DNA from 3 places in the Brevibacillus sp. HB1.1 genome. Region 3 is predicted to be linked to each of the others. Evidence: riboswitches for the same ligand, from Rfam matches in the RefSeq annotation. Region 3 holds a riboswitch; each other region holds the start of a gene.
What was found. A riboswitch is a leader RNA that binds a small molecule or an ion and turns the genes downstream of it on or off. The one in region 3 is predicted to bind cobalamin.

Region 1: another riboswitch for cobalamin. It lies ahead of HPY27_RS26155 (energy-coupling factor ABC transporter permease); the one in region 3 lies ahead of metE (5-methyltetrahydropteroyltriglutamate--homocysteine S-methyltransferase).
Region 2: another riboswitch for cobalamin. It lies ahead of HPY27_RS19995 (ABC transporter substrate-binding protein); the one in region 3 lies ahead of metE (5-methyltetrahydropteroyltriglutamate--homocysteine S-methyltransferase).

What each region holds. Positions count from the first base shown of each region.
Region 1 is NZ_JABMIV010000013.1:120,704-128,169, forward strand. Features, by position in the region: gene HPY27_RS26135 (Ger(x)C family spore germination protein) at 1-138, opposite strand, end outside; gene HPY27_RS26140 (spore germination protein) at 135-1,517, opposite strand; gene HPY27_RS26145 (GerAB/ArcD/ProY family transporter) at 1,507-2,607, opposite strand; gene HPY27_RS26150 (quinone-dependent dihydroorotate dehydrogenase) at 2,759-3,850, shown strand; cobalamin riboswitch at 3,984-4,177, shown strand; gene HPY27_RS26155 (energy-coupling factor ABC transporter permease) at 4,321-5,085, shown strand; gene HPY27_RS26160 (energy-coupling factor ABC transporter substrate-binding protein) at 5,082-5,366, shown strand; gene cbiQ (cobalt ECF transporter T component CbiQ) at 5,363-6,154, shown strand; gene HPY27_RS26170 (energy-coupling factor ABC transporter ATP-binding protein) at 6,157-7,005, shown strand; gene HPY27_RS26175 (hypothetical protein) at 7,062-7,226, shown strand.
Region 2 is NZ_JABMIV010000008.1:71,369-78,834, reverse strand. Features, by position in the region: gene HPY27_RS20020 (ABC transporter substrate-binding protein) at 1-1,204, shown strand, start outside; gene HPY27_RS20015 (ABC transporter permease) at 1,297-2,307, shown strand; gene HPY27_RS20010 (ABC transporter permease) at 2,324-3,229, shown strand; gene HPY27_RS20005 (alpha/beta fold hydrolase) at 3,288-4,064, opposite strand; gene HPY27_RS20000 (M24 family metallopeptidase) at 4,183-5,277, shown strand; cobalamin riboswitch at 5,291-5,490, shown strand; gene HPY27_RS19995 (ABC transporter substrate-binding protein) at 5,661-6,680, shown strand; gene HPY27_RS19990 (FecCD family ABC transporter permease) at 6,705-7,466, shown strand, end outside.
Region 3 is NZ_JABMIV010000001.1:57,881-65,346, forward strand. Features, by position in the region: gene HPY27_RS00260 (AAA family ATPase) at 1-225, opposite strand, end outside; gene HPY27_RS00265 (4Fe-4S single cluster domain-containing protein) at 243-809, opposite strand; gene HPY27_RS00270 (hypothetical protein) at 823-1,800, opposite strand; gene HPY27_RS00275 (SgcJ/EcaC family oxidoreductase) at 1,966-2,418, shown strand; gene HPY27_RS00280 (acyl-CoA thioesterase) at 2,563-3,057, opposite strand; gene metE (5-methyltetrahydropteroyltriglutamate--homocysteine S-methyltransferase) at 3,072-5,354, opposite strand; cobalamin riboswitch at 5,500-5,698, opposite strand; gene nrdF (class 1b ribonucleoside-diphosphate reductase subunit beta) at 5,786-6,736, opposite strand; gene nrdE (class 1b ribonucleoside-diphosphate reductase subunit alpha) at 6,792-7,466, opposite strand, start outside.

The DNA of each region.
Region 1 (7,466 bases), on a different contig from region 3:
AACATACTCATTGTTGACGTAATCAATGCCCATGGCAGATAAATAGCGAAGGTCCTGAATGGCTTTCTGATCCCAGCAGCCGCTAAGAAGAGTCGTTGCCAACAGCAGCATAGCAGAAGCAATCCGCATGCATTTCATTTGTTATCGCCACCCTTAGCAGCTCTCGTCCGAAAAAAACTGGTCATGGACTTGAACAAGACAATGAACAGTGTAAACAAGGAGTTGGATGAACCCATCAAAATATACGATCTGCCAAAGGAGGTCAAGGTGGACAAGTAGTATACGATGGCAATCATCCCGAGGATAAAGCCGTACATGCCGATGGTTGCGGAAAGGAAGAAAACAGCGAAACGAGCCACGGTTACCGCACCGCTTAATGACTGATTGACCAGTGTGAAGGAGGCAACGACTGTAAGGGAGCCGATAAACAACATCGAAGGCGAAGTCAGGCCTGCACGAATGGAAGCATCCCCGATAATCAGTGCACCGACCAGTGCCAGTGTTTGCCCGACGTTTTTGGGCAGACGGGCGCCTGCCTCACGTAGAAACTCAAAAATGAACAAGATGAGAAATAGCTCCATCGGCGCGGAAAAGGGCAACCCTTTTCTTCCCTGCGTAACGGTAGCGAGCAATTGAAAAGGATATTGCTCTATATTATAGGCGGATAGTGCAATCCAGAAGCCAGGCAGAAAGATTGCGATCCAAAATCCACCTAGGCGCAGCATGCGTTCCAGCCATACATAGGTAACAGGGTACTGATCGTCTTCGGGAGATTTGATTAGTTCGAGTAAGGTTACAGGTGCCACGAGTGCCAAGGGCGAGCCGTCTACCAATACGACGACCTTACCTTGCAGCAGCATGTAAATGACATAGTCAGGGCGTCCAGTATAATCAACCAATGGAAACAGGGAGTGAGTGTTGTCGCTCAGTATCTTTTCCAGAATGGCGCTGTTCACAATTTTTTTTGAGGTACATTTGTGTATTCTCTCACGCATCATCTCTACCAGATCTTCAGATACCCCATCTGTGATATACATCATACCGATTCTTGTGCGCGAGCGCGTTCCGAGAATAAAAGGCTCATAGGCCAGAGTAATCGTTCGCATGCGCTTGCGAATGAGAGCAACGTTCGTGGAGAGATCCTCGACGAAGCCGTCCCGAGGACCTTTTATCGAAATCTCTGTATTAGATTCTTCAGGAGTGCGCTCTGGACGATTGGAGATGTCCCAGGCAAACGGAGGAGAGTCACCAATAAAAATCAGTAAATCTCCTGCAAACAGTCTCTCAACCCACAACTCTGGGTTCGTGAAGAGCGGGAAAAGAGGCAGAGAACGCAAATCACCAATAGCCAGGAATCGCTCCAATTGCGGCAATGCCGTATCTTGTAATTGACGAACGTCTGCCAGTCCTTCGCAATAAAGCATCAATACAGGCTGGTCCTCGGATGTGACCGTGCGCATAAAAACGACGTCCGCACAATGCGCGAATTTTTCCCGCAGTTCCTCTTCAAGGGTCATGGCCTATTCCCTCCTGTTTGGATGGCTTGCGCAGAGTAACCAGCATGAGTGCGAGAGTAATCACAACGATAATGGCTAAGTAAAGCGGATAGTATACGTGCGTCAGAAAGGATACAAACTGCATGTCACTGTAGGGGAGGCTGGTAAAGGCGATCATGCTTCCACCTAGAAATATCATCATGAAGTTGCGCTGTTTTCGGTTACGGATCGTGAGTAAATCTCCCAAGAGCAACAAGCAAATGGTGATGCGTATAAAAGCCCCAGCGAGCCATTGAAAAATGGAGAAAAACTCCATGTTCTCGATGTCTTTTCCAATTGTGAGCAGCCGCCATTGCTCAAATGCCGGAAAGCGTTGGCGTGCAGACTCCACTGGTCCAAATTCCGCAATAGCTCCTGTCAACGGACTGAGTGTCAGCACAAGCGTGATGCCGAGCATGACCAAAAAGTGTACGAGGCGCAATGGCTTACGTACGTGAGGTTGGAGCAATAGTAGCAGGAACATCTCTGAAATGCCGCCACCTACATAGAGCATCCCGTGAAAAAGAGGACGATACCCATGCTGGAAAAGTGGCATCAAAAGACTATAATCCTTTTTAGGAATATTGCCAAAAGCGACGAAAAATCCGAGCATAACCACGATGGGCAGCAAGATTCCTGCTGTGATTCCTACAGAGGTTATTCCACCAATTGCAGCGAGTATACATAGTCCCATTAAGGCTAAGGCGGTCACCCACTCTGGTGTTCGAGGCAAGTAGTTAACGGTCGTCCATGTCTGGGTATCGATCAGATTGGTTAGGGCCATCATGTACAGGCAGACCATGATGGGGATGAGTAACAGATGGCTGACGATTTTTCCAGAGCGTTGGGCGAGCCATTCATGCAAAGAACGTTGCTTCATATTTCGATTAACCACAAACAGCAAGTACGCCCAGAAGGAAAAAGGGATACCAGCAAGCAACACGCTCAACCAAGCATCTCTTCCGGCTTTACTCAATAAGAGGGGGATGACGGTTACGTGGTTCGTAATGCCGATCGTCAGCATCATCACCATAATGGCTTGACCAATCCCGATTTTTCCGTCCACTTTCATGAAGACTTATCCCCCTGTACGTGGTGGTGCTGTTAGGATTTGCCTGCTTGCTTGGAAATATGTATCAACGTATAAAGGTTACATCCGCCCGAAAAAGTATGGTATTCTACTATGAGGTAAAAAGGTAGAAACGGAGTAAGGAGTGCAGCCGATGTATCAGCTCATAAGAAAATACCTGTTCCAGCATGATGCGGAAGAGATTCATGAAAAGACAATTGGTGCCTTAAGGCTGGTGGAGGATTCTGCTCCAGGCAAAAGCATCCTGAAGATGATCTATCAGGTAAAAGACCAGCGGTTGGAGAATAAGCTGTGGGGAATGACGTTTCCGAATCCAGTCGGACTTGCAGCCGGTTTTGATAAAAATGCGGAAGTCTATCATGCGTTGGGTGCTCTTGGTTTTGGGTTTGTGGAAATCGGGACGTTGACACCGCAGGGGCAGCCAGGCAATCCGAAGCCGCGTTTGTTCCGATTGCCGGAACATCAAGCTGTCATTAACCGGATGGGCTTCAACAATCACGGTGCGTATTTGGCTTCCCAGCATTTGGTCGATTACGCATACTCAGATGTTCCAATTGGGATTAACATTGGGAAAAACAAAGTAACGCCGAATGAAGAGGCGGCCATCGACTATAGCAAATGTATGGACATGCTCTATGCATACGGTCACTATTTCGTCATTAACATCAGCTCTCCGAATACCCCGAATCTGCGTGACTTGCAGGAGACAGAGAGCTTGCGTCATTTGGTGCGTGCAGTAAGGGAAAAGGCAACCGAAATGGAAGCACGTTCCATCAAGAAAAAGCCGATTTTGCTGAAAGTAGCACCAGACATGTCGGATGAGCACATGCGCGATGTTGTTCACGCTGCTGTTGAAGAAGGCATTGCCGGAATTATCGCTACCAATACGACACTGTCACGCGAGGCGGTTTCCGGACATCGTTTTGCCGAGGAAGCGGGCGGCTTGAGCGGAAGACCTCTTACGGAGCGTTCCACTGCTTGGGTGAAGGAGATTTATCAAGAAGTAGGAGACAAGGTACCCATCATCGGTGTCGGGGGCATTTATAACGGCGAAGACGCCTACGCGAAAATCCGAGCAGGAGCCAGTCTCGTTCAGGTGTATACGGGGATGATTTATCAAGGCCCAGGTATCGCCAAGCAAATTAACAAAAAGCTACTCAAGCTCATGCAGCGCGATGGTTTTAAACATATTAGTGAAGTAATTGGCGTAGACGCAAAAGAATAGATAGAACAAGTACGCATAGGTCGATGGCTCCGTTTGTAGTGGGGCATCGGCTTATGCGTTTTTGCTTATATTCTTCCGATTTATGTAGTGATCCGTTATAATGATGTGGGACAAACATGAATTGTCTGTCAACTTCATATGATCGGCGTTAGGTGCCTTTATGTGACGCATAAAGGGTAACAGGGAATCGGGTGAAAGTCCCGAGCGGTCCCGCCACTGTAACCAGGGAGCTCTCTTTGAGAAGGAAACCACTCATTTTTGTATGGGGAAGGACAAAGAGCGTATGGATCTGGAAGCCAGGAGACCTACCTAGTAGCCACACCCACAAAACCTTCGCGGAAAGGAGCGGTGAATACGAGGCAATGAGGCTGTATGTCAGTCTGTTGTTTTGTGTGCACATCTCGTCCATTGATGGATGGGATTTTTTTGTTTGTAGGAAAAGAACGAAAGTCAGTGAAGGAGGAAGGAACATGAATCGATCTCGTCTCGTATCTACTTGTTTGATGATCGCGGGCTTTGTCCTGTATTTCCTGCTCAATGAACCAGAGACAGGACATGCGATGCACATCATGGAAGGGTATTTGCCATTATCCTGGGCCTTATTTTGGTGGGCTGTCTTCTTGCCATTTTTTATTCTTGGGATTCGCTCGATTAACAAGATTGTAAAAGAACATCCCGAAATGAAGCTCCTTATTGGTGTTGCAGGAGCGTTTGCCTTTGTTTTATCTGCACTGAAAATCCCTTCAGTTACAGGCAGCAGCTCTCACCCGACTGGAACGGGCCTTGGCGCCATTATGTTTGGGCCTTTTGCGATGTCTGTGTTAGGGAGCATGGTGCTCTTGTTTCAAGCCTTGCTTTTGGCACATGGAGGTTTGACTACGCTAGGGGCAAATGCTGTATCCATGGCAGTAGTAGGACCACTGGTGGCATACGGAATCTATCGGGTGATCATGAAAGTGCGCGGAAGCCAGCGTCTGGCTGTTTTTGCGGCGGCTGCCTTGGCTGACCTCGCTACCTATGTGGTGACTTCGATTCAACTGGCACTCGCATTTCCAGCTGAATCTGGTGGAGTGTTGGCCTCGTTTGCCAAATTCGCAGGAATTTTTGCATTCACGCAAGTTCCGCTCGCAATCAGTGAAGGTCTGTTGACCGTTCTTGTTTGGAACTGGTTGTTATCTTACAACGCAAAAGAGCTTACACAGCTTCGTTTGCTCAAACGGGAGGAATCGCTGTGAAAAAAGGATGGAACTGGCTATTACTCTTGGGGGTAATCGTACTGGCGATTGTCCCACTGTTGCTGGTGCAGGATTCGGAATTTGGCGGCGCAGACGGCGTGGCGGAGGAAGCGATCAAGGAAATTGCTCCGAACTACGAACCGTGGTTCCAGCCGCTGATAGAACCGCCAGGGGGAGAGACGGAGAGCCTATTGTTTGCGGTGCAGGCGGCGTTGGGAGCGGGAGTGGTTGGCTACGCCGTGGGCTTATACAAAGGTCGGTTGGATAAGCGGAAAAAATGAACGGGCTGCAGCTTGATTCTCTCTCTTATCAAAACAGGCTGAAACGTCTGCCGCCAGCTCATAAGCTCTTGCTGGCGAGTGCATTGTTACTGCTCGTCTTGGTGGGACATGTATGGATGCAGATGGCCGTCGTTGTTTGGATGACGGTATGGGTAGTGGTGTATGCCCGTATACCTGTCCGTATCTATTGTGCCTTTATGATCGTGTCGCTCTCGTTTTTCGCGGCGGGGCTCCCTGCCCTATTGGTAGAAGGGGCGAAAGCAGGCGAAGTACAGGTCCAGGTCGCGGCAGCATGGGAGTTGGGTTCGTATGTGCTCTATGTGCCGACGTCATCATTCAGTAAAGTTTGGATCTTATTTTGGCGTACCATGGCGAGCTTATCTTGCTTTGCCTTCATTTTGTTTACCGTGCCGTTTGCCGAAATCTTGCAGGTGTTTCGCCGACTTCGTATGCCTGTCCTTGTGACTGATTTATTAATGATCATGTATCGGTTTATTTTTGTGTTAGTAACAATTTCTCACCAGCTCTGGATTGCCCAACGTTCGCGTGGAGGTCATCGCGGCTTCCGAGCGACACTTCGGGATGCAGGGATTCTCGTTGCGCAATTGTTTGTCAGAGCGATGCGCAAATACGAAGCCTTGCATAAAGGAATGGCGGCTAGAGGCTTCGGGGAGAGCATGCAGGTGCTCGCGTTTCATACCCATGCTCGTTCGCGACGTTATGAATGGGAGTCAATCGCAGGCTGTATGCTGCTGGTGCTGCTTGAGTGGTGGACAGGAGGTTGGTAGTTATGACATCACGGTTGTTGGAGTTCATCGATTTGCAGTACACGTATCCAGGAGGGCGGGGACCGGTCCTGTCTGGGCTGTCCTTATGGATTCCAGAGGGGAAAAAATGTGTCCTTTTGGGACGAAACGGCTGTGGGAAGTCTACCTTGTTCTTGCATGGGAACGGGATCATCGAGCCACAGAAGGGACAGGTGCTGTGGAAGGGGAAACCGCTTGTCTACAAACGAGCCGCACTACAAGAGATGACGCAAAAGGTAGGCTTGGTCTTTCAAGATCCCGAGCATCAGCTGATCGCAAGTACGGTCGCAGAAGATATATCCTACGGTTTATGCAATCAAAAGCTGCCTACGGAAGTCATACGGGCAAAGGTAGAAAAAGTGCTGGATGCATTCGGGTTGAGAGAGCTGGCAGAAGCTCCGATTCATCATTTGAGCCTGGGACAAAAACGGCGTCTGGCACTCGCGGGGGTCATGGTCATGGAGCCAGAGCTTTTGCTGTTGGACGAGCCTACTGCGTATCTGGATCGCTATCAGACTAAAAATTTGCTGCGGGAGCTCGATGCGATTCACCGGCAAGGAACGACTGTTTTGATGGCGACACATGATATGGATATCGCGTTTGAATGGGCAGAGTGGATTTGCATCATGGATGAAGGCAGGCTTGTTTTCGCGGGAGATCCGCAGGAGGCATTGGAAAATAGAACCATGCTGGAGAGTCTTCATCTGGGTATGCCGTTGCTCGTTGATGTGTGGGAGGCACTGCCTGAGCAGTGGAAGCGTGAACTTGGCGGAAATATTCCACGCACGGTCGACGAGCTGCGAAAAATGCTCAGTGTTCAGCAGGTGTGGTGAATGGAGTGGCGGCTTTCGGGCAAGCTAACCCCAAAAAGCCATGGAGGTACGCTGGTATGGAACAAGACTCTGTCATGAGTACATCGGTCCCGAATCACCAGGAAAAAGGAATTTCACGTAAGGTGAAGGATGAACTGATGTATCAAGTATTGGAGAAAGAGATGACTACCGTCGAGCAGGAAAAGAAGATAAAAGATGATTATTTAAAGGGAAAGGCGTAAGTTCGCGCCAAGAGGCCCTTCTCGCCACATCAAGGCGTGAAGGGCTTTTTTCATGGAATGATCCCCGTACCCACCCTCGACCCTGCTGGAAATTTCAACATGAACCCTGGTGAAGGGGGACGTGTTCGCCTTTTGCAGACAGACTACCGACTTCCATGCCTCTTACGTATGGTAAAATTTGATTCTCGCTGAAAAAGTAAGAAGATTGTGCGGATTTTGTAGGGATATGTCCATTCATCA
Region 2 (7,466 bases), on a different contig from region 3:
GCCAGAGGGCTTCGAGTATTACATTAGCCAGTTTGGTGGCTACAAAGGCGATGCGAATCACGTAATCAAATCCGTGGAAGCAGTAGATCCAACGACTGTAAAATTCACACTGACTCGTCCACTCGCTCCATTCCTTGCTAACCTGGCTATGTCTCCTTTTGCAATCGGTTCGCCTGAAGCATTGAAAAAAGATGTTAAAAAGTTCAATGAGCACCCAATTGGTACAGGACCATTCAAATTCGTTGAGTGGAAACGTAACGACACCATCACTCTCGAGAAAAACCCTGATTACTGGAACAAAGGGTTCCCGAAATTGGATAAATTGGTATTCAAGGTCATTCCAGAAAATACGGCGCGTCTGACTGCTTTGGCATCAGGTGAGATCGATTTGATGGATGGTCTAAACACAGATGATATCCCAGCAGTAAAAGACAACAAAGACCTGCAACTATTCCTCCGTCCTACTAATAACATTGGTTACATTGGCTTTAACGTAGAGAAGAAGCCACTCGACAATCCAAAAGTTCGTGAAGCAATTGCTTATGCAATTAACAAGCCTGAAATCGTAACGGCCTTCTTCGATGGCGTTGGAGAACCAGCAGTCAACCCAATGCCAAAGACCATGTGGGGACATAACAACGATATTAAAGATCGTGAGTTCAACCTCGATAAAGCAAAACAATTGCTTGCAGAAGCAGGACATCCAAACGGTTTCAAAATCAAGTTCTGGGCAATGCCAGTACCGCGTCCATACATGCCTGAAGGTGTGAAGATTGCAGAGGCAATCCAGCAAGACCTGAAGAAAATCGGGGTTGATGCTGAGATCGTGACGATGGAATGGGCAACGTATTTGGAAAAAACTCGCTTGGGTGAGCAAGAAATGTTCATGCTTGGTTGGACAGGTGACAATGGCGACCCTGACAACTTCCTGGCTGTGTTGCTCGACAAAAACAACATCGGCAGCAACAACTATACACGCTGGGCAAACGAAGAAGCACATCAATTGATGATGAAAGCACAGTCCACTCCAGACCAGGCGGAGCGCGATAAACTGTACAAACAAGTACAAGAGATCATCTTCAAGGACGTGCCAATGGTTCCGCTGGCACACTCTACACCAGCATTGGCTGGAAAAGCGAATATCATAGACTACAGCCCGCATCCAAAAGGGTCTGAAAGTTTGGAAAAAGTAGATTTCAAGTAAGCTGGTTCATCGTAAAAGGGTAAGAGGAGTGCATACCTCTTCTTACCCTTCTTTCATTACTTGGCGATTATTTTATGCAGGAAGGCGAGGAGATGGCATTGCTAGCTTACAGCATTCGAAGAATTTTAATGCTCATTCCTGTCTTAGTGGGCATGTCAATCATCGTTTTTTCCATTATTCGTGCCATCCCTGGTGATCCGGCTTTGACGATTTTGGGAGAAAAGGCAACACCACAAGCGATTGCAGACATACGAGAGGCATTGGGATTGAATAATCCGTGGTACATACAGTATTTCGATTATATGAAAGATATTTTGAGCGGAAATCTTGGGGAATCGTTACAAACGAATGCGCCGATTTCAGATGAAATCTTGCCTTATTTGGCGGCGACGACTGAACTTACGATTGTGAGTATGCTGATTGCTGTGTTTATCGGTGTAAATGCAGGAATTCTTTCTGCGTGGAAGCAAAACTCCTGGTTTGACTACTGTGCGATGTTGATCGCCTTGGTTGGTGTATCCATGCCAATTTTTTGGCTAGGTTTGATGGAGCAGTGGGTGTTTGCCCAAGAACTGAAATGGCTGCCATCAGTTGGTCGCGACGATTCGCGTAATCCCGTAGAGGCCATTACGCACTTTTATATACTGGATACGATGATCGCTGGAAGTTGGGATCAGCTGTGGGAAGTCATCAAGCATTTGATCCTGCCAGGAATCGCGTTAGGTACGATCCCGATGGCGATCATTGCGCGTATTACTCGATCGAGCATGTTGGAAGTCATGCGTGCCGACTATGTCAGAACCGCTCGTGCAAAAGGGCTAGCACAGTTTTGGGTGGTGTACAAGCATGCACTGAAGAATGCGATGATCCCTGTCTTGACGGTAATTGGTTTACAAACAGGGTTGCTGTTGGGTGGAGCTGTTTTGACAGAAACGATCTTCGGATGGCCAGGTGTCGGTCGTTATATTGTGACCGCCATTGGAAACCGTGACTATCCGGTTATCCAATCCGGTATCCTTGTGATCGCGACGATTTTCGTCCTGATCAACCTCTTGGTCGACCTTCTGTACGCCTATATCGATCCACGCATCAAATATCGCTAAGGAGGGACGAAGAGACATGGCACAACCACAATTACAACCACAAGCACATGTAGTACCTTTAAAAGTGAAGCAAGAAGAAGTCGTCTCTCCTTGGAAGGATGCATGGAGAACGCTACGAAAAAACAAGCTCGCGTTGGTGGGCTTCGGGATTATTTTGTTTTTCATTGTTGTGGCGGTTTTAGCTCCATGGATTGCTCCGTATCCGTACGATGAAGGCAAGCTCGTGATGAAAAACAAGCCACCTTCCGAAGAGCATTGGTTTGGAACAGATTACAATGGTCGCGATGTATTTAGTCGCGTGATTTATGGGGCACAAATCTCTTTGTGGGTAGGGACGTTCTCTGTCATTGGCTCCGTTCTCGCAGGGACCTTGCTCGGTCTTTTGGCAGGATACTATGGCAGATGGATCGATACGATTATTTCGCGTATCTTTGATATTATGCTTGCCTTTCCTAGTATTCTGTTGGCAATCGCTGTTGTTGCCATCTTGGGTCCTTCCTTGCAAAACGCCTTGATTGCGATTGCGATTATTAACATTCCGACATTTGGACGGTTAGTACGCGCCCGCGTATTGAGCTTGAAGGAAGAAGAATTCGTTATGGCCGCACGGGCAATTGGGATGAAAAATTCCCGGATTATCATGCAGCATATTTTGCCGAACAGCCTCGCACCAATCATTGTGACCGGGACGATGGGGATCGCAACAGCGATTATCGAAGCAGCTGCACTTGGCTTTCTCGGACTGGGAGCACAAGCGCCAGAACCAGAATGGGGAAAAATGCTCGCTGATTCACGTCAGTACATTCAGAAAGCACCATGGACTGTTATTTTTCCGGGGCTCTCTATCATGCTGACAGTTCTCGGCTTTAACTTAATCGGGGACGGCTTGCGCGATGCACTCGACCCGCGTATGAAGAGCTAGTCAAAACGCAAAAAGACAGAAGGGGCTGGAGGTACCCGTCCTTCTGTCTTTTCTTTTTTTATGCTTCTTCCATGAAGGTGCGGCACAACTGATTGAAAGCAGGAGCAGCTTTCGTGATGACTTGATGCTTCACGTTAGGGATCATCTCGAGTTTTGCTTTTGGCAATTTCATGGTAAGCATCTGCGCATAATGGTGCATCCGTTGATCTTGTTTGCCATAGGCAAGTAAAATCGGAAGCTGGATGTTGCCCAGACGCTCCGTACAATGATAACGATGTCCGGCAGCGTAAAGGTATTTCAGGCTAGTGGGATCTGTTTTGGAGGCCTGTACCGTCCATTTTTCACGCATTTCTGGGTCAGCGACATGTGAGGAAGCAATCGAACGGGCAAGAAGAGGGACTCCGTGAAGCATCGACATTGCCTGTGCCATCCAAAATCGTCCATGTAAATACAGGTCATTCACTTCGGAAAAGCCGCTCACGAGTATGGCGCCTTTTACAGCATCCGAATAGCGAAGACAATATTCAAGGGCGATGGAAACACCTTGGGAGTACCCCAAAATAAAGGGACGTTCAATGCCGAGTGACTGGACAAGCTTATGGAGCTGTTCTGCCAGCTCCCCAATGGAAAAGGGCTTCTCCATCGGTGAACTGTCGCCATGTCCGGGCAAATCAGGGACAATGATCTGATATGTATCTGCGAGTGTTTGCTGATAAACAAAATTGATAGAGCCGATGCATGGCGCATGGATACACAATAACGGCTGGCCTTTTCCCGATATGTGAAAAGCAAACTGCTTGCCATCCTGATGGACGAGTATTTGTTCCATTTTCATTTTCACCCCACCCTTAGGTTGTCCGATATGAAGTAGATTTTTCATTTGAACTCTTCTTTTTTTGATGGGGAAGTGGTATTCTCGCAATAGAATAATTGGTGAAAGCAGGGTGAAGAAGTTGTTTCAAGAGCGCATTTCGAAGCTCCACACGTTTTTGACAGAGCAAGAGCTGAACGCGGTGTTGATTACCTCCCCTAAGCACGTTTACTATTTGACCGGATTTTTTACAGACCCGCATGAACGTTTTATGGGTCTCGTTATTCCTGCTGAGGGAAAACCTTCTTTGATTGTACCTGCTCTTGATCGTGAGGCAGCCGCAGAGGCTTCGTTCGTTCAAGATATCCATACACATACGGATATCCAAAACCCCTATGAAATCCTCAAGCAAGTGTTGCCAGCGAACTTGACGAAGCTCGGTATTGAAAAAAGTCATATGACTGTCGAGCGCTATGAAGCACTTGGACAAGTTGTTCTGGCGTCGAGCTATGTGGATGTGGAAGAGCCACTGCGTGAAATGCGTTTGATCAAATCGGCGGATGAAGTGGAGCGTTTGAAGCACGCTGTTCAGTTGGTCGAGGAGTCCTTGCGGGAGACCCTGAAAAAAGTCAAGACAGGCATGACCGAGACAGAAATCGTAGCTGAGCTGGAATTCCAGATGAAGCGCTTGGGTGCCGAAGGTCCGTCCTTTACATCCATGGTATTGGCAGGGGAGAAGTCGGCACTGCCACACGGGAAACCAGGAACGCGCCAGGTGCAAGAAGGCGACTTGCTTTTGTTTGATATCGGGGTAGCAGCCAACGGATATGTATCCGATATTACCCGTACCTTTGCTGTAGGCGAGATCAGTGCTCAGCTTCAAGAAATTTACGAGACAGTATTGGCTGCCAACGAAGCGGCCATTGCTGAGATTCGTCCGGGTGTGACTTTTGCGCATTTGGATAAAACCGCTCGCGATGTCATCACCGCAAAAGGCTACGGAGAATACTTCATGCACCGTCTTGGGCATGGACTTGGGATGGATGTACATGAATATCCATCTGTTCACAGCCAGAACCAAGAAGTGCTTCGTCCAGGGATGGTCTTTACGATCGAGCCAGGCATCTATCTGCCAGGTGTAGGCGGAGTGCGGATTGAAGACGATGTATTGGTTACGGAAACGGGCGTTGAAATTCTCACGCAGTTCCCGAAAAAACTGACTACTATCAATGAATGAATAAATCGTAAAAATTGAATACGTATCGAATGGTGCTAGATGGCATATGCCGTCAGCTTAAAAGGGAAGTCCGGTGAGAAACCGGCGCGGTCCCGCCACTGTAACGAGGAGCAACTAGCGAATAGCCACTGTTTTTTGCGAGACAAAAAATGGGAAGGTAGCTGGGTGTGTTGATTCGTAAGCCAGGAGACCTGCCATGCGATCATATACAATCGACCCACGAGGATGGGGCAGATGTGGAAACAGCCTATGAAACGGCGCCTTTGTGCCTGCTTATAGCTATATCTACGTTTGTCATGCACCTCCCGATTGAAATGGGGGGTGCTTTTTTTGTGGAGGATTTCGTTCAACTCATCATATACATACAGAGAAGGGGATTACAGATGTTGAAGACAAACAAACCACATACAGTAATGAAAGGACTAGCTTTCGGTATCATGACAGCTGCCATGCTTTTGGTTTCGGCATGCGGCTCCACTACGACAACACAGGCTCCAGCCAAAACCGAACAAACGGCTGCACCAGCAGCAGAGAGCAAGCCTGTAACACTAACCAATAATGGCATCGAAATGACCTATCCAACAGCACCTGAGCGTGCAGTGACTTTGAACCAACACGTTACCGAAATCATGCTGGCATTGGGCCTGGCTGATAAAATGGTCGGAACTGCATACCTAGACGATAAAATCCTTCCAGAGTTAAAAGCAGATTACGACAAGATTCCGGTACTGTCTGACAAGTATCCTACGAAAGAAGTGCTGCTGGCAGCGAACCCAGACTTCGTGTACGCCGGATGGAAAAGCGGCTTCGGCGAAAAGGGTGTAGGATCGATGCAGGATTTGGAAAAGGTCGGCATCAAATCGTATCTGCAAGCGTCTTCTAGCATGCCTGGCCCGACAATCGACGATGTGTTTGCAGACATTACGAATATTGGACGCATTTTCCGTGTGGAAGACAAAGCCAATGATTTGATTAATAAAATGAAGAGTGAATTGGATCAAACGATTAGTAAAATTGGCAAAGTGGACGAGCCGCTTAAAGTATTCGTGTACGACAACGGAGAAGATAAACCATTCACAGCAGCCAACAACTACATGACGTCCTTAATCAAGACTGCTGGTGGTAAGAACATTTTTGATGACATTCAAAAGGGTTGGGCAGAGGTCAGTTGGGAACAAGTAGTGAGTCGCAATCCTGACGTGATTATTATCGTAGACTACGGTGATAGAACCGTTGAGCAAAAACGCAATTTCCTTTTGACCAAAAAAGAACTGGCGGATATCCCGGCGATTAAAAATCAACGACTAATGGTATTGCCATTGTCCGCGGCTTCTGAAGGCGTTCGAGCACCGATTGCGCTAAAAATTTTGGCGGAAGGACTCTACCCGGATAAATTCAAATAGAGTACACCCCTTTTAAGGGAGGGAATAACACTGCAACAGATCAAGTTACCTTATATCATCATTACTCTACTGGTCGGACTCTTCCTCTCGATTACGTTCGCAGTTACCTTGGGATCAGTGGAGATTAAGCCGACAACGGTATGGAAAATCGCCTTATCAAAAATTCCGATATTGACCCAATGGATTGAGGTGGATTGGTCCAAAGGGGAGCAAACGATTATTTGGGATATTCGCTTTCCGCGTGTACTCTTGGGGGCGATCGTCGGCGCAGGTCTGTCTGTCGTGGGAGTAGCGATCCAGTCGTTGGTTCGCAACTCCCTGGCTGACCCGTATGTGTTAGGTGTATCTTCAGGTGCTTCGGTTGGAGCTACCTCGGTCATTATATTCGGAGCATTCAGCATGTACGGGCAGTATGCGCTATCCTTTGGCGCTTTTACAGGCTCCCTTGTGTCAATCATTCTCATTTTTACGCTATCCCGTATCGGAGGACAAAACTCCACAGTACGCCTGCTCATGGCTGGAATTGCGATATCTGCGATCTTGTCTGCCATTACCAGTCTCCTTGTCTTTTCAGCGCCGAATGAGCATGGAATTGGGACGGTCCTGTTTTGGTTAAGTGGAAGTCTGGCTGGCGGGAAATGGGAGTACCTGACTATTCCTACATTGATTGTCGTCATCTGTCTCATCGTCTTAATGGCCCAATACCGCTCGTTGAATGCGATGCTGATGGGCGAGGAGTCAGCGGGGACATTGGGGGTTAATACGGTACAATTCCGCAAGCTTCTC
Region 3 (7,466 bases):
TGCCATCTCCAATGCTACTCGAAAATCTGTACTCTTAGAATCTAGCTCGTCACCGTCCAAAATCAAACCCTTTGTCGCGGTCCAAACGATAATACGTTTATTTAGTTGCGTGCCAATGCTTTGAAAAACCTCCAGCGCCCGCTCCTCTTCTTGTGTAAAAATATAGAGAATACTATATCGTGCGCGTATTAAATAACCTACTTCTTCGATGAAATCCTGTAGCATATTCTTGGGCCTCCATCTTACAGCAAAATTTGTATCTTGTTTTTCATACGTTCAGTAGGAAATCCAGTTACATGAATGGATTCTGTATTTGTTACGAGTTCCACTCTTCTCTGTGGCTTTAACTCGTCAGAAGATATACGACCTGTGAGCAAAAGCAGCTTCTTCCCATGCCAAATCTCATCTGATTGATGAAGATAAGGTCCGACTAATGCCGCATCAAATTGGAGGAGTGCTTTTCTTTTGGCATTGCTTTTTAATATACTCTCTACCGTATAGCCTGAGTAAAGAAGTGCTGTGCCGGTATGAATTTTTCGAAATGCTTCAACCATATCCACCAGTTGTTCCGCTTGATCAAGTGGTTCCCCACCTGAAACAGTGATACCATCAATCTTCAAGTGTCCAAGTTCTGTTCCCAGATTTTGCGGGTCGCGCAATGTGCCTCCTTGACGATCAGGATGCGTCTCTGGATTAAAGCACCCTTTGCAACCTATGGAGCAACCCTGCACCCAGACGACCGCTCTCACGCCGGGTCCATTTACTCTGCTGTGCGTACATATTTCATGTATTCGCAATGTCGATGACAAGCTCGATTTCCTCCTACAAATCCAAGATACGCCCGCTATTCCCACTCGATCTCTCCATTTTAGTCGATGCAGTTTCGTCAGTTACCTCGATATCCAATTTTCGATTGTTTGTGGTATGAGAAGGCGAGGTGGACATGTTATGATTCTCCGATGTTTGTAAGTACCTGCCATCTCGAGTATTCTTGACAATGTCCACTTGCGTCGACAAGTGTGCTTTATCCAGTGCTTGTAAAAAGTAGGTCATGAATTGTTCCGGTGAATCTTGAAAGCTACTCCCTTCCATTTTTAAGCGTATGACTTCATCTTGGGAGATTCCAAGAAATAGGAGCAATCCTTGCCCATCATTCCCACTACCTAATAGACCCAGCTTTTTGATATCACGAAGCTGCCATTCCCTTCGTACTGCTTTCAAGTTCTCATTCATCACGATACAAACAAGTGCATCCTGCTTGACGAGAAAGACTTTGTTTCCCGGCTGTACATTCGTCCAACTTTCAAAATCCTTATACAAAGCGTTGACAATATCTTTTGAAGTAATAATTCCAATTTCCTCTAATTCAAATAAGGAAGCATCATCAATTTTCGTATGGAGCGAAATTCGTCTTTTAAAAGTGTACTGAAGTACTAAAATACCAATGACTCCGAAAGAAATCGCATAAAAAGTCGATAACTTTAGTAGAACGCAAACAAGAATAAGTCCCGCTAGCCCATACTGGCTATATGTAATCTGCTTAATCTTTTGCTCCCCAGTCTTACGGAAAAACGAAAATCCTTTTCCAGGTTGATAATCCGTTAATTGATTTTGTAGCATTTTCTTAAATTTCCCAATCCCCCAAATGCCACCAATTACAAATAACAAACCAATAAGAATAAGAATGACATTTCCAGCAAAAATGCCTACAATAGTAAAAAGGCCAAAAATAATGACACTTTTCCATAACGTCTTGATTTTGGCGTTAATTTCTTTGACACTCTCATCTTGTGTATCCATATAGGTCCCCCCTCTATCATTATGCTATTATATTACTTTTTTCCCATATAACACAAAATGTTCTTGCTATTAATCGGCACGCTGAGTAAGACAGCGGCTTTTTTGCATGCAAAAGATCATTTATGATAAGCTATCTTCCAATTGGAAAAGCAGGAGGAAACAATCATGCAAAAAACAACAAGCGCAAATGCGATACGCACCCTTTATGAGCAACTCATCACAGGCTGGAATGATCGCAGTGCTACTGGTATGTCCACTCCTTTTGCGACAGAAGGTGAATTGATTGGCTTTGATGGCAGTCAGATCATTGGGCGTGACGAGATTTTCAGTCATCTCGACGAAATTTTCTCCCATCATCAAACACCTCCCTTTGTCTATAAAATCCGGTCGGTACGGTTGTTGAGCGAAGAAGTTGGTATCGTCCGAGCAATAGCAGGCATGATTCCACCAGGAAAAAGCGAGTTGGACCCCGCATTGAATACGCATCAGACGCTCGTAGCGGCAAAGCAAGGAGACAAATGGGAAGTCACACTCTTTCAAAATACCCCTGCTCAGTTTCACGGTAGACCCGACCTAGTCGAGCAGTTTACAGAAGAGCTGCGGCAAGGGTTGCTCTAAGGAGGGACTTACGCATCATGCATCATGCAGTATGCGTTTTACGAAATGGAAGTCATTTTGAATATTTGAAAATGGTGTATGAATGCGAATAAAGATGCCTCCAGTAACCTGTTGCATACAAGGTCAATGGAGGCATCGTCTTCTTTACATCTCTACCTTACGCTTTCTTCTCAATCCATGGCGTTCCTTTGCTTTTTCATACTGTATGCGCTCTTCTTCTGTATCAGGAATGACACCAGGTACGATCGTCGGCTTTCCTTGATCGTCGAGGGCAATCATCGTCAGATACGCGCGTGCTGTCATGCGCTTTTCCCCCGTCAACAAGTTCTCCGCTTCCACTCTCACGAATACCTCCATCGATGTCTTATGGGTCCAGGTGACATAGGCCTCCAGGTTGATCGCTTCCCCTGTTTTGATTGGTGCGAGAAAATCGAAGGAATCACTGGACGCAGTGACAACAGGTTTACGGCAATGTCGCATGGCTGCGATGCAGGCGATCTTGTCTACATATGCCATGACTTTCCCGCCGAAAATGGTATGGTGGTGATTGGTATCCGGTGGCAAGACGAGATCAGTCAAAAAGGTTCTCGATTGTTGGATCGGTCGTGCTTCCGTCATCATTTGTGTGGCTCCTCTCATCGTGTGCACCTTCCCTACTGGGATGTCAAACGATTCCGAATCGCCTTCGTTGCCGCAACCATGTTTCGTAATGACTGAACGGTTTCTTCTCTCCCTCTTGTCTTCAGCCCGCAATCCGGGTTAATCCAAAATTGATCGGGTGGAAGTACTTGTACACCCCGTGCTACCATATCTTCCATTTCTGAGACTGCTGGAATTCGGGGGCTATGGATATCATATACGCCGAGCCCGATGCCTTTGTCATACGTACCTGTTTCGAACACAGACACGAGCTCTCCGTGGCTGCGGGAAGTCTCAATCGAAATTACATCGGCATCGAGTTCGCTGATGACATCCATAAAATCATGGAATTCGCAATAGCACATATGGGTATGAATTTGGGTACTTGGCGCAACGGTAGAGGTCGCTAGACGAAACGCTCTGACGGCCCATTCGAGATAAGCTGCTTGCTCTTCTTTTTTGAGCGGCAATCCTTCGCGAAGTGCTGGCTCATCGACTTGGATCATGAGAATACCCGCCTCTTCCAAGGCTTCTACTTCTTTTCGCAATGCCAAGGCGATTTGCTCGCACACTTCTTGTCTGGAGACATCGACCCGCGCGAACGACCAATTCAAAATGGTCGCTGGACCAGTTAACATACCCTTCATTGGTTTGTCCGTCAATGATTTTGCATACACACTTTCTTTGACTGTCATTGGTGCAACAAACTCCACATCTCCGTAAATAACAGGTGGCTTTACGCAACGGGAGCCATACGACTGCACCCAGCCATTTTTCGTGAACAAAAAGCCATCGAGCTTTTCTCCAAAATATTCGACCATATCTGTTCGTTCGAACTCCCCATGGACGAGGACATCCAGACCGAGCTCTTCTTGTATATCGATCCATTCCTTGATTTGCGCTTGAATGAAAGCATCATATTGCTCCGCTGCCCAGTTACCTTTTTTAAACTGTTGTCGGGCTTGGCGAACCTCTGACGTCTGCGGGAAGCTACCAATTGTGGTCGTTGGCAGCAGTGGCAACTTCCACGTATTTTGTTGAATCTCACGACGTTCTTGGTATGGAACGCTTCTTTCAGGTTTTCCAGCTGCCATTTGGCGTAGCTCATTCTTCACTTCTTGACGATTCCTCGCTGGGGATAGTGCCAGCTTGAGCAAGTCCGTTTCATTTTGAGCAATCTCTTTTGAGATGACATACTTACCATATCGGAATCCTCGGACTAAAAGCTGAACTTCCCCCAACTTTTCATCCGCAAATGCCAATGCAGGCATGACTTCCTCAGGCAAGTCCTTCTCTGCTTCAACCGATACTGGTACGTGCAATAAGCTACTGGACGGCTGCAACCACAGCTTTTCGAGTGGAACAATCTCGGAAATTTCTTTGACTAGTTCCCACTTCTCCTCAATCGATGCACGCCATATGTTTCGACCGTCGATGATTCCCGCTGCGAGAATCTTGTCTGCTGGAAACCCGTGTGTTTTGAGATTGGTCAGATTACGCTTCGCTCCGTGTACAAAATCAAGACCGATTCCTTTTACCGGTAAGAAAACTAGCTCCTCATACCAATCCACCGCTTCAAAATAAGTTTGCAGCATGCACTGGATATGCGGTAGTGCTTGACCGATTTGCGTATAGATACGTTTGATGATGGCGCGATCACGCACCGAGACATCCAGTACAAATGCAGGCTCATCGATTTGCACCCATTCCACGCCGTGTAGCTCCAACTCCCGGAGAACGTCTATGTAAAGCGGAACGAGTTGATCCACGATGGGCTCAAATTCGTTTTTCTCATATCCTTTGGACAATTTGACAAACGTATACGGACCTACAATGACAGGCTTTCCGATGATTCCAAACTTTTCTTTGGCCTCCAAATATGCCTGGAGAGGCTTGTTCTCCGTAATGACTGGTTGACGTTCACCGAACTCCGGGACGATATAATGGTAGTTCGTGTTAAACCATTTCGTCATTTCACTGGCGACAGCTTCCTTCGAACCGCGAGCCATGGCGAAGTATGTGGCTAACGAAACCGGGCCACCCTCGTATTCATAACGCTTGGGGACCATTCCAAACATCACAGCCATATCCAGCATGTGATCGTAGTACGTAAAGTCACCCACAGGGATCAGCTCGACCCCTTTTTCCTGCTGACTCAGTAGATGTTGTTGACGGATTTGTTCCATTTGCTGCTCCAAGCCCACCTCACCGATAGTGCCTGCCCAAAATGCTTCCAATGCCTTTTTCCACTCGCGGTTCTTCCCGATCCGTGGATATCCCAAATTGCTGCTTTTCATGAGCTTCCACTCCATTCTTTATTCGATCTTGACTTGAATCCGCCCAATAAAAAAAGCATCTCCAACGATCAAAAAGAACGTTAGAAATGCCAAATAAGCACTGAGATCACAGCATCCTAACACCTCCCTATCTCCCGTAGGTTAAGCAGTGTCGTCGAAACAGGCAGGTCTCCTGACTTTGGGATCATCATCTGCACATGCCTTCCCAATCCGTTTGGATCAGTGGCTGAAAAATGTGCCGACTCCCCTCATACAGTGGCGGGACCGTGTCGGATTCTCACCGACTTCCCTTTTCATCCTTGGTCCATCTTGATGACCAAAGAACCTGTTTCCACTCTTATGAAATTGTCATGGTTCTGTGAAGTGCCCCCCATAAATTAGCAGGGCAGCATACTGTTCATACAGTAACACAGAATCCATTTTTTGTCATACTAAAATTTAAAATCATCATCGGTCAACGGCTCTACGTTTAGCGTACGGACATAGCCATTTCCTTTTTTCGAGAAGAAGTCATGCTGCTTCGTCTGCGTGCGAATGCCGTTCAGTACGATCGGGTTCACTTCTTCCTCTGGGAATAACGGGTCCAGCCCCAGATTCATCAATGCTTTGTTCGCGTTGTAACGCACGTACACATGAACCTCGTCAGCCAATCCGATTTCCGTATACAACGAAGTCGTATAGGCCTCTTCATTTTCTTGCAGCTCATGCAAAAGGGCATACAGCTCCTCTTTTGCTGCGGTCTGCTCGACCACACTCAGACCTTGATATACTTCTTGCGCAAGAACGCCGACATAGAGTCCGTGGATGCTCTCGTCGCGAACAATCAGGTCGATAATTTCCCCGCTGCTAGTCATCTTTCCTTGCCCCGCCAAATAGAGCGGATAGAAGAAGCCGCTGTAAAACAGATAGCTTTCCAGGAAGACAGAGGCTACCATCGCCATGTACAAGTCTTTCGGTTTCTCAATTTCTTGATAGCGTTTCGAGATGAGGGCCGCTTTCTTTTGCAGATGCGGATTGTTTTCCACCCACGAAAAAATACCGTCAATCTCTTCTGTCGATGCCAGCGTTGTAAAAATACTGCTGTACGATTTGGCATGGATTTGCTCCATCATGCCCATGAAGGCGAGAACCGCTTTTCTTTGCAGTCCATCGACATGCTCCATGATCTTCGGCATCCCTACTCCACCTTGGACCGTATCCAGCAAGGTGAGACCGCCCAATACTTTTTTATACGTGTCCCGTTCAGTCGCACTGAGCTCCATCCAGGACATCTTGTCATCTGACAGTGGGATCTCATCATCCGTCCAGAACTGCATGATGTTCTGATTCCAAAACGTCATCGTAAAATCGTCGTCCGGCCTGTTCCAATTGACTGCTTTCATATGGCGTTCCTCTTCTCTTTTTGCTTGATGCTTTTCCTTTTATGAAGCTCGTTCACTAGATCGCGCAGCTAATGCACTCTTCTACAGTCAAATGCTTCGTACGCGTATAGTAGAGTGACTTCAGACCTTTTTTCGCTGCGTAAATGTAATAGCGAGCCAGTTCTCTGGTTGAAATATTGCTGTTCACGTGCAGCACAGTCGAAATTCCTTGGTCAATGTGCTCTTGAATTTCGGCAATCAGATCAATCACTTTGAATTGATCGATCACATACGCCGATTTGTAGTAAAAATAGTTTTCCTGCGACAAGTACGGCATCGGGTAATACGTCGTAGAGTTAGCATATGTTCTCGTTTCGATATGCTCAACGATTGGCATCACACTAGAAGTCGCATTCTGAATGTAGGAAATACTCTGAGTCGGTGCAATTGCCAAACGGTACGCATGGTAGACGCCATGCTTTTGCACCTTTTGCTGTAGTTCCGCCCAATCCTCTGACGTCGGAATGTGCATTCCTTCAAAGAGAAGCTTTGCTTTTTCCGTCCGCGGGCTGTAATCGTTCGTCAAATACTTGTTAAAATAAGTGCCTTTTGCATATTCCGATTGTTCAAAGCCCAAGAAGGTCTTGCCTGTTTCCTTGGCAATTTCCATGCTTTTTTCCAAAGAGTAGAAGTTCATCATCATGAAAAACGTACGAGCGAAGTCCTTCGCTTCTTCACTCTCGTAGGCGAT